2 regions of the Leptolyngbya sp. AN10 genome follow, and region 1 is predicted to be linked to the other one. Evidence: predicted binding sites of a transcription regulator. Region 1 holds the regulator's gene; the other holds the start of a gene.
The links. The regulator NtcA, encoded in region 1, controls nitrogen genes in cyanobacteria. The targets are predictions, from matches to a motif close to TTTGTANNNNNNNNTACAAA.
Positions count from the first base shown of each region.

Region 2: a site for NtcA is predicted at 3,227-3,246, ahead of ACQ4M5_RS34520 (P-II family nitrogen regulator). Genes of this name have one in related genera too.

Region 1 is NZ_JBNXVP010000028.1:15,559-20,646, reverse strand. It holds gene ACQ4M5_RS29375 (sensor histidine kinase) at 1-264, opposite strand, end outside; gene ACQ4M5_RS29370 (PHP domain-containing protein) at 638-1,333, shown strand; gene ACQ4M5_RS29365 (YdeI/OmpD-associated family protein) at 1,319-1,921, opposite strand; gene ntcA (global nitrogen regulator NtcA) at 2,284-2,922, shown strand; gene ACQ4M5_RS29355 (DUF3084 domain-containing protein) at 3,040-4,455, shown strand; gene ACQ4M5_RS29350 (pre-16S rRNA-processing nuclease YqgF) at 4,480-4,893, shown strand; gene ACQ4M5_RS29345 (sigma 54-interacting transcriptional regulator) at 4,969-5,088, shown strand, end outside.
Region 2 is NZ_JBNXVP010000043.1:27,273-32,360, reverse strand. It holds gene ACQ4M5_RS34545 (ribonuclease R family protein) at 1-507, opposite strand, end outside; gene ACQ4M5_RS34540 (hypothetical protein) at 468-806, opposite strand; gene ACQ4M5_RS34535 (hypothetical protein) at 977-1,267, shown strand; gene ACQ4M5_RS34530 (DsbA family protein) at 1,393-2,097, shown strand; gene ACQ4M5_RS34525 (PPC domain-containing protein) at 2,117-2,554, shown strand; gene ACQ4M5_RS34520 (P-II family nitrogen regulator) at 2,816-3,154, opposite strand; gene ACQ4M5_RS34515 (hypothetical protein) at 3,355-3,933, opposite strand; gene queF (preQ(1) synthase) at 4,157-4,555, shown strand; gene ACQ4M5_RS34505 (DUF2809 domain-containing protein) at 4,716-5,088, opposite strand, start outside.

The sequences.
Region 1 (5,088 bases):
GTGATGAATCTCACGCAGAAGAATCTCTTTTTCGCGCACCGAGGCTCGTAACTGCTCGATCGTCGAACTTGATTCCGCCTGCTGAATCACGGTTCGTGCCGTCTGCAAAACCTCGATCGCGGACTGTAACTCTTGCTGAATCTCAACTTGGACTGGGGAACTCACGGTAGACTGAGCCAAAAGGCGATCGCGAATTGAAGCCAGACGCTGCCGAATTGCTTCTACCTGTTGGGCGAACCCGCCATTATTCGTACTAGAAATCATGTTTTCAGGAACTCAACCAAAATCAGCCGATATGCCGCTGCGAGGACGATTGAGAGGGGCGACATCAATTCGTCCCGCAGAGTGCTCCAAGGAATGCACTGCATAAAATTGCAACTCACAACAGGAACACGACTACGGGCGGGAACTCACTTGAATCAATGCAACTAAAATGCAACTAGGGGGGATTGGCTATATACCCTATCATCGAATGCGGTGCCGCACAAATCGCAGATGTGCCACTTTTGCTCATGTGACTAATGAATGACATCAGGTATACTCAATACCCTGAGTGTTTAATACTGAAACGATTTTTTAAGCAGTGCATTACATTAGATGTAGTCCCGTGACATGGCAGTGACGTTTGAGGCGATTTATGACTGCTCATCTTGCTTCGAGTTCGACAATGACCCCCCAAGCCGCGCAGGATGCGGTAGCGCTACGACAGGTTTTTGCATCGCTGACGGCTAAAAGTTGCCCGCTCACCTACAATTTCCACATGCACACGACGCATTCGGATGGGCAGCTACACCCTGAAGCGTTAGCACAACAAGCGATCGATCTTTCGCTCAAAGGATTCGCGATTACGGATCACCATCAGATCAGCGGATACCAAATGGCACAGCGCTATATGGAGACGCAATCAGGGACAGAGTTGCCGCAGTTGTGGACGGGAACCGAGATTACGTCTCGCTTGCTCGAAACTGAGGTACATATTCTCGGATTTGCGTTTGATCCAAATCATGCGGCGATCGCGTCTTATCTCCAAGGTTCTGCGCCTCAAGGCGATCGCGCTCAAGCAGCACGAGTGATCAGTGCGATTCAGCAAGCAGGCGGGATTGCGGTGTTGGCACATCCAGCGCGATATCGTCGATCGGTGGATGAGTTGATTCCAGCAGCGGCAATGGTGGGAATTGATGGGGTGGAAGCGTTTTACGCCTACAACAATCCAAAGCCGTGGATGCCGAGTCCAAAAGAGACGGCACGGGTGACAGAGTTGCAGGCTACGTTTGGATTGCTCAGTTCTTGTGGAACCGATACGCATGGGATGAACTTGCTACAGCGGCTTTGAAGATGCCTGATCGAGCGGTGATCGCTTTTCAACCGCAGCCATCACCGTTTTTTCGATTCGATTCTGTCGAGTTTCAGAACGTTTGGCACTCTCGATCCAATAGAGAATTACTTTCTTGGTCGAGTTGCTGAACGTCTGAAAATTTTGTTGTGCGATCGCGTTCTTTTCCAATGCGTCAATCAAATCGGGCGGCATGATCAAAGCCTCGATCGCATCCAAAGAAGTCCAAGATCCGTCGAGTTTTGCCGCTTCAATTTTTCTGATCCCCGCCTCGGTCATTAATCCTTCGGCAATTAACTCCTCAATGTATTGCTTGTTGAGTTTCGACCAAACGCTTTTCGGTTTTCGGGGCGTAAAAATCTGCATATAGCGATCGTCATCCAACGATTTCGCTTTGCTATCAATCCACCCAAAACAGAGTGCTTCTTTCACCGCTTCACTGTATCGAATACTTGGCTTTCCGCTTTTTACTTTGTAGTAGATTAGCCAAATTCCGATCGCGGTTTCATAATTTTGTTTGAGCCAATTTCGCCAAGCGACTCTGTCGATCGCTTCGGTTTTGTCTAGCTGATCTTCAAACTTCGGCATCGCTAAATGGCTAAAAGGTGATTCTCTTTATTCAAATCATTAACATTTCCTTAACACTTCCCTCTGAATCCTGGTTGCTTTCACGCTATGATGTGTGGAAATTATTGAGAATCTTTAAAACAAGATCCCAATAGTACTGAAAAAAACCGGTCTAAACTTAGAAATTTTACAGAGATTTTCAGAATCAAAGCGAAAATGTAGCGCAGCGTACAAAAACCATTTGATGAGTCAGTTTTAGTGGTCTAAAGTCATCGATTGTTCACAAAGTGCACATCGCGTTACTGACTCGGTAAACTGCTCCAGTTTCACTCGATACGACAAGGAAAGAAATGGTAGTGACCAAGGATAGACCGCTCGCAACAATGTTTCGTCAGATCGGAGGAGGCGCGTATCCTCCCGTTATTGAGACGTTTGAACGCGGCAAAACAATCTTTTTTCCGGGTGATCCAGCCGAACGAGTCTATTTCCTGGTTAAAGGAGCCGTCAAGCTCTCACGAGTGTATGAAGCAGGGGAAGAAATCACCGTTGCGCTGTTAAGAGAAAATAGTGTATTCGGCGTGTTATCACTGATTACCGGACAACGCGCCGATCGCTTTTATCACGCAGTCGCATTTACGCCAGTCGAATTGCTTTCAGTGCCGATCGAACAAGTCGAAAAAGCACTCAAAGAAAATCCGGAACTCTCGATGTTGATGCTGAAAGGCTTATCGTCGCGGATTCTCCAAACCGAGATGATGATCGAAACCCTGGCGCATCGAGATATGGGATCGCGCTTGGTAAGTTTTCTATTGATTCTCTGTCGCGACTTCGGAGTGCCTTCGCAAGAGGGGATCATGATCGATCTGAAGCTGTCGCATCAAGCGATCGCAGAAGCGATTGGATCAACTCGCGTCACTGTGACTCGCTTACTCGGTGATTTGCGTCAGGACAAAATGATCTCGATTCACAAGAAAAAAATCACCGTTCACAATCCTGTAACGCTGAGTCAACAATTCACTTAATTCGCTTAGAATTCTTTCCTGAAAGACGCGCCCGAAGTTTAGAGCGAACAGGCATAATGAAAGGCGAGTCTGGAATTGTCTTAGACCGTCTGGGGCTAGGGTTGTCTTGGGAGTGATATGTCCGATGTCGGGCTGATTTTAATTTTGGTGGTGTTGGTGTTGGGAGGAGCGATCGCGACAATTGGCGATCGTTTGGGGACTCGCGTGGGAAAAGCCCGCCTGAGTCTGTTCAATCTCCGTCCTAAGCAAACCGCTGTCGTGGTGACAATTTTGACCGGAACGCTGATCTCAGCTTCAACGCTTGGCATATTGTTGCTGGCAAGTAAGACGTTTCGTGAAATGTTACTGAACTTCGGGCGGATTCAGACAGAACTGCGCGATCGAGGACGCGACCTTGAAAAAGTGTCCGCTGATTTGAAAGCGACCGATGCTCAGAAGGCGCAAGTCGAAAAGCAATTGGCAGAAGCGCGATCGGAACGTGCTCAAGTCGAAGAGCAATTAAAACGAATTAACGCGAATTTGCAAACCTCGATCAATCGACAACGAGAAACGAATGCTCAACTCCGAACGACAGAAGCGCAGCGAGATGCGACTCGCCAACAATTGGTTGCGGTGTCTGAACAAGCGTTAACGTTACGAACAGGGATCGAGCAACTGCAAGCCGAGCAGCAAAAATTAATCGAGCAGCGTGATCAGGTGAAGGCTCAAATTGCGGAGCGAGATGAAGAAATTGCCGAACGCACGAGCGTGATCGAACAGCGCGATCGAGAAATTAGCGAACGCGATCGGGTCATTGCTCAACGCGGTACAGAGTTGGAAAAATTAGAATCTCAGCTTAAAGAACTAGCCTCTCAACAAGCAGCACTAACTGAAACACTCGGACGATTTGAACGAGATGTTAAGCTGATTCGGAGCGGCGATCTCGCGCTTTATCGAACTCAAGTCTTGTCTTCGGGTGTTGTGCGAGTCGTGGAACCGAGAGGTGCAAGAGTCGCAGTTGATCAATTATTGCAATATGCGAATCAGTCCGCGATTCAAGCGCTTCAACTTGGACGCAATGACCAATTGGTGCAAATTCCAACAGCGGAAGTGGAATCTTTAATCAGCCAGATTAGTGACGGTCAGGATTACCTGGTGCGTGTACAAGCTCGTGCGAATTATGTGAAAGGCGAAAATCGAGGCGTGTCCGTGTACATGAGTGCGGTTCCGAATCGAATTGTGTTTCTGGCGGGAGATACGATCGCGGCTCAAACGATCGATCCGTCTAAACTGTCGGCACAAGATTTTCAGAAATCGATTCAGGATCTCTTCGCAGCATCTAATTCTCGTGCGCGTGTGGCGGGTGTGCTGAATGACAATATCGAAATCGAGAAACTGTTGACTCTTGGATCATTCATTGAGCAGTTACGCCGTTTTCCGACTCCGGTTGAACTTAGAGCAGTCGCATCACAAAACACTTACACGTCAGGACCACTCAAAATAGAATTAGTGGCAGTGCAGAACGGGCAAATCGTATTGAGAGCATCGAGTTAATCTTCTTGAGGGTAGAGGCGTATCATGGCGGAACAGCCCGTGATTTTGGGATTCGATCCAGGGCGGCAAAAATGTGGTCTAGCTGTCATGGGAGTCGATCGACGAGTCTATTATCACGAGGTGATTAGTGCAGATGCCGCGATCGCTTCGATTCAATCTTTGCGCGATCGCTTTCCAGTTTCGCTCTTAGTGATGGGTGATCAGACTTCATCAAAGGAATGGAAACGAAGATTAGAAGAGGAATTGACGGATTTGCGAGTGGTCACAGTCGATGAGCGTAATAGTTCGTTAGAGGCACGCGATCGATTCTGGATCATGTATCCACCCAAAGGATTGAGCAAACTGATTCCTGAAGGAATGCGAACACCACCGAGACCGATCGATGATATTGTGGCGATTTTGTTAATCGAACGCTACTTAGAACGTTTGGTGAGTTAAGTTTCTCTATCAATTCGTCTCGATCGAAACAATCCTAGTTCTACGATAGAGTTCGCGAACTCAGTCGAGGCGAGTATGGACGTTTTAGAGCGGGTGGAATGGTTGCGGAAATGGACAGCGTTTTCGAGCTTGTCTCTGGAAGCCTTAACCGCGATCGCGCATCAAATCCAGGAGCAATCGATCCAAGAGAATCGA
Region 2 (5,088 bases), on a different contig from region 1:
CGTCAATCCGTTTTCATTCACCTGCAATTCAAACAACAAGCGATCGTCTAACGGAACGGCTCGAAATTCACCAGCCTCATTCCTTTTAATCCGAGCTAGAACCGACGGATTGGCTCGTTCTAAAATCAATCGAACTTCACCTTCAGGACTGCGACGACGACTGCCTTCTTTTGTCACACGGACTAAAACGCGATCGCCATTCCACGCATGATTGAGTTGGCTCTCACGAATATAGATATCTTCAGAGCCTTCCGTATCCTGAATCGCGAAACAGAACCCTTTACTCGAACAGCGTAACTTTCCTTCGACCACACCATCTTCAGTGACTCGGCGGTATTTGCCGCGTTCTTTCACCAAGACCCCGATCTTTTCGAGCGCATCCAACGCAATTTGGAGGCGGCGCAGGCTCGGTTCGTCGTTACACTCCAGCTTTTTCTCTAAAGCTTTGGGAGCGACTAATTTATCGTCTATGAAGTTAGCAAGTAACTCAGCGATCGAGAATTCCATGAAGCGATTTGTCCTCGTGTGTTGAACAGAGTGGTCGGGGGATTCGTCTTGTTGTCGTCGCTCGATCGCGGTGCGTTTGAGGCAGTCCTCTTACTGGCTGATTCACGATCGACCACTGAACAAGCCGATGAGTTTCCCAGTTTTAGCAGATGGGAGAACTGCGAACGGGTGCAGGTGGCTGATAGGAAGAGGGGTGAAGCTCCGAAGTTGACCAAAATCAACGGTTTCGGAAGTTCTGTTTCCGCATAAGAACACGCTGCCGTGAGAATGCCGAATGTTGCCAAGTTGTGATTCACCACTGCGATTGGGATGAAGTCACTTCTTTCTGCGCGATAGCCATGCGCTACACAACAAACGCGATCCCCTTTCTATTCTTACTCAGGTTGGGCGTGTTGAAACATCGATATTGTGAGAGTGACAAGATTGCAAGCTGCGATCGTAGCGTTATGACGGTGAAATTCTGTCGATCGTGTTTGATTTCGCGCTTATCAGTATTAGAAAAGCTGTTGTCAGATCAGTATTCGCTCAAGCAAAAGTTATATTTGAAGCAAGAAAAGTTGATTTCGCGCTAACGATTACTGATTTCGCTCTAACGATTGCTGATTTCGCGCTAACGATTGCTGATTTTGCATCAACAGAAACTGCAATTGCTTTAACAAAATCGATATTTGCTCGTACAGTTGCAGTTTTTGTTACGACAGAAATTGATCTGGTTGCAAGAATTCTAGAATTTGCGGTTGTGAATTCGGATTTTCGCTAGAGAATCATCGAGATCGAACTCCTGTTTTCTACTCATTCCTCGATCATAATCTTGAGCTATAGTGCGAGGACAGATTGAGAAATTGGAACGCAATGAGAAGGTTTAAACAATTCTTAGGCTGGATTATGGTCAGCCTGATTCTATTTAGTTGTTCTGCACCCGTACAAGCAGACTCGAATATCGACCCGAAGTTTGAAGCGCAAGTTTTAGAAGTGATTAAGAAGAATCCACAAGCCATTATGGATTCGGTGCAGGCTTACCAACGCGCTCAACAAGATGAACAGCGCAAAGCACAACAATCATTTATTCAGGAATTGCAGCAGAACCCTAAAGCGGTGATTGGACAGTCCCCGACCAAAGGCAAAGGAAGTACAGTCTTAGTTGAATTCTCTGATTTTCAATGCCCGTATTGTCAAGCGGCAGCAGGAACCGTTCGCCAATTCGTGACAAAGAACAGCGATCGAGTCACAGTAGTTTATAAGCATTTACCGCTCACGAGCATTCACGCTCAAGCCCTTCCAGCAGCGAAGGCAGCTTGGGCAGCCGGACAGCAAGGAAAATTCTGGGAATTTCACGATGGCTTGTTCGCGCAGCAGAAAGAAATCGGAGAGCCATTGTTTGCGAGTTTGGCGAAAAGCTTGAAATTGAATGTGGCGAAGTTCGATCGCGATCGCAATTCCAAAGCCGCAGAAGCCGCCGTCAATCAAGACATTCAACTCGCGGATAAACTCGGCATTAATGGAACACCATTTTTTGTCATGAATGGTCGTGTATTCTCTGGAGATGTTGAACTCGCTGCATTAGAGCAAGTTCTGAATCAAGCGCAGTAGATGGAAGTGAGAAGTGAACATGAAACGATGGATGTCTTGGCTTTGTGCAGTTCCCGTTGTGGTTTCGGTTTCAACGAGTGCGATGGCACAAACGCCAAATCGAGCGTATGCTCCAATTCCGCTGACACCAGGAAGAGAAGTGAACGATCGCTTATCCGATGCGGATATTCCCACGGGGCAAGGCAATTTTGCGCGAGATTATATTGTGCAATTGCAGGCAGGGGATCAAATCGCGATCGACTTATCTTCAGATAATTTCGATACGATCGTGATGCTGATGACCACGAATGGTTCAACGGTGGCAGAAAACGATGATGGACCCGACGGGACTACAAATTCGTTACTGTTTACTCGGATTACTCGAACTGGGAACTACATTGTTCGGGTGAGAGCATTCGGAGAAACCGCAGGCGGACCATTCAAACTCAGACTGACGCGATTAAGACCTGTGCAGTAGAGTTTGTCGATCGAGGTTTTCGCTACGTTGCGATCGGCTTGTGCCCCCTAAATCCCCCAAATTTGGGGGACTTTGAGCAAGAGAAATTTTCCGAATTCCAAAAATCTTTCACCCTTCAAAGTCCCCCAGAATGGGGGATTTAGGGGGCGACACCCGATCAAGCTGTCATACAAACAATTGATCAAACCCAAAACAAACAAAAAGAGGCAATCCAATTACGGATCGCCTCTCATCGTTTAAACCAATTAAAAAATAGTGTCGCTAAACTGCTTCAAAGTTCTTCTCACCCGTCCGAATCCGAACCACTTGATCCACCGGAGTAATGAAGATCTTACCGTCTCCAATTTCCCCAGTCCGAGCAGCAACGATGATTTTATCAACCACCATATCCACCTGATCATCCTCGACCACGATTTCAATCTTGAGCTTCTGTAAAAACTCAACCGTGTATTCAGACCCCCGATACCGTTCGGTTTGACCCTTCTGCCGTCCAAATCCTCGGACTTCAGAAACCGTCATTCCCACGATTCCGGCGTTGACTAATGCAATTTTGACTTCATCGAGTTTAAATGGGCGAACAATCGCTTCTACCTTTTTCAAGCGCCTACACTCCTTAATCCTAATTTCTATCGTTCGGGCATGACACTATCTATCATTGTTCACAAAATGAATTTTGTAACAACGAATACGATCGATAGTGAGTTTACCTGATCGTAGTGCTGTTTCCGAGTTTCGCACGAGCGATTAAAAATCGGAATTCCTAGTAGCAATTCGTAATTTGAGTGTTACGAATCAAGACGTTACTTAGAAGAAGGAGTTAACAACGGACGCACCAGCAAGAAGCCTGCACCAAAAGCACTAACAACGATTAAGCCAATGACGACTGCCAGCATCCAGCCGTTGAGTTCAATGTAGGAATCTTTCTCTGGCTTGATCTTGCGACGCGGCTTGCTGTCTTGCTCGATGATTAGCTTTTCTTCGATCGGCTCCAATGGCTTCAGTTCCAAATGGGGCGGAATCGGTTCAATCACAGGTTCCGCAGACATCCGAGGCGGCATCACGGGAATTTGAAAGGTCGGCTCTTCTAGAGTGAGATCAACACGAGGAGATGGGGTCGTCGAAGGCTGAATCGCATTCGAGAATTTGCGAAGCTGAAGGGCAGCCTGTACAGTCTTTTCAATTTCCTGACGCAATTGTTGATTTTGTTGAGCCAACTTTTGATTCTCGGTCTTGATTGACTCCATCGCGGTCTTAGTTGCTTGAAGCTCGGCAACGACTTCGCGATACACTGAGATTGGCACAGCAGGAGCGTGTCCAACCGACGATGTTGGGGGCAAGTTAACCGATCGAGATGGCGTTTTCTGCGTCATGGGGTTCATAGCGGTAAAGTAATCTGAAAAAGCGGAAATTGGTAATGCCCTCAGAATAGCTGCAATTGAAGCAATCAATGAACTTTTAGTCAAGTTTTTCGCAGAAAAATTTTCATTTCAGAATCGATTTCGGGGATTGCTGAGAGAATCGCTAAAAAATTACGAAAAGCGATCGCGCATCCGTGCAAATTCGATTGCTAAGATCGATCAGGTTATTTTCTCTAAATCCACCATGACACAAGCGCAAGAACACCCGGAAGTGAAATACGGTGAACGCCTGATCGAAGAAGGCAAGCTGATTACTTTTCCGAATCCAAGACCGGGACGACGCTACACGATTTCAATTACGCTGCCTGAGTTCACTTGCAAATGTCCGTTTTCTGGCTATCCCGATTTCGGTACGATCTATGTGAACTACGTGCCGGATCAGCGCGTGGTGGAATTGAAAGCAATCAAGCTGTATATCAATAGTTATCGCGATCGCTATATTTCTCACGAGGAAGCGGCGAACCAAATTCTCGATGATATTGTCGAAGCTTGCGATCCGCTAGAAGTTACTGTGAAAGCGGATTATACGCCGCGTGGTAATGTTCACACGGTTGTAGAAGTTACCCACGTGAAAGCTTTTTAAGAGGATGTTTGAGAAGGATAAAAAGCGGCTTTGCTACGTTGCCAGTCCGCCCGGAAATGAATCTCCGGGCTAATGGAGGAAACCCCGCTGAAGCGGGCTAAGAGAGTAATACGGAGTTCTTAGCCCAGTTTAGTGGGCTTCCCACGATTAGCCCGGAGATTCATTTCCGGGCGGGTGAATGCGATGAACGATTGCTTTTCAAGCACCCTTTAAGACTCCGCATCAAAAGCCATCCAGCAAAGTTTCCAACTGCATACGGCGGAAAGTCTGACCATAGGAACGTATTTCCAAGAACTAATCGCCCAGGAAGCGTTGCGCGGATGGCTTGAAGAAACGGAGGCTTCCAAAGTTGAAGAAACTCGATCGCACAAGAAAACAGAAAAACACCGATCGCAGTTTTAACGATCGACCCTTTCGGAAAGCAGAACTGAACCAGTGCAATAAAAAAAATCTGGTAAGCAATGCTGCCAAAGACATCGCTAAACCAGTCTGGGAAAATTGGTGAGAATCGGACAAAGTAACCAAGCGGGACA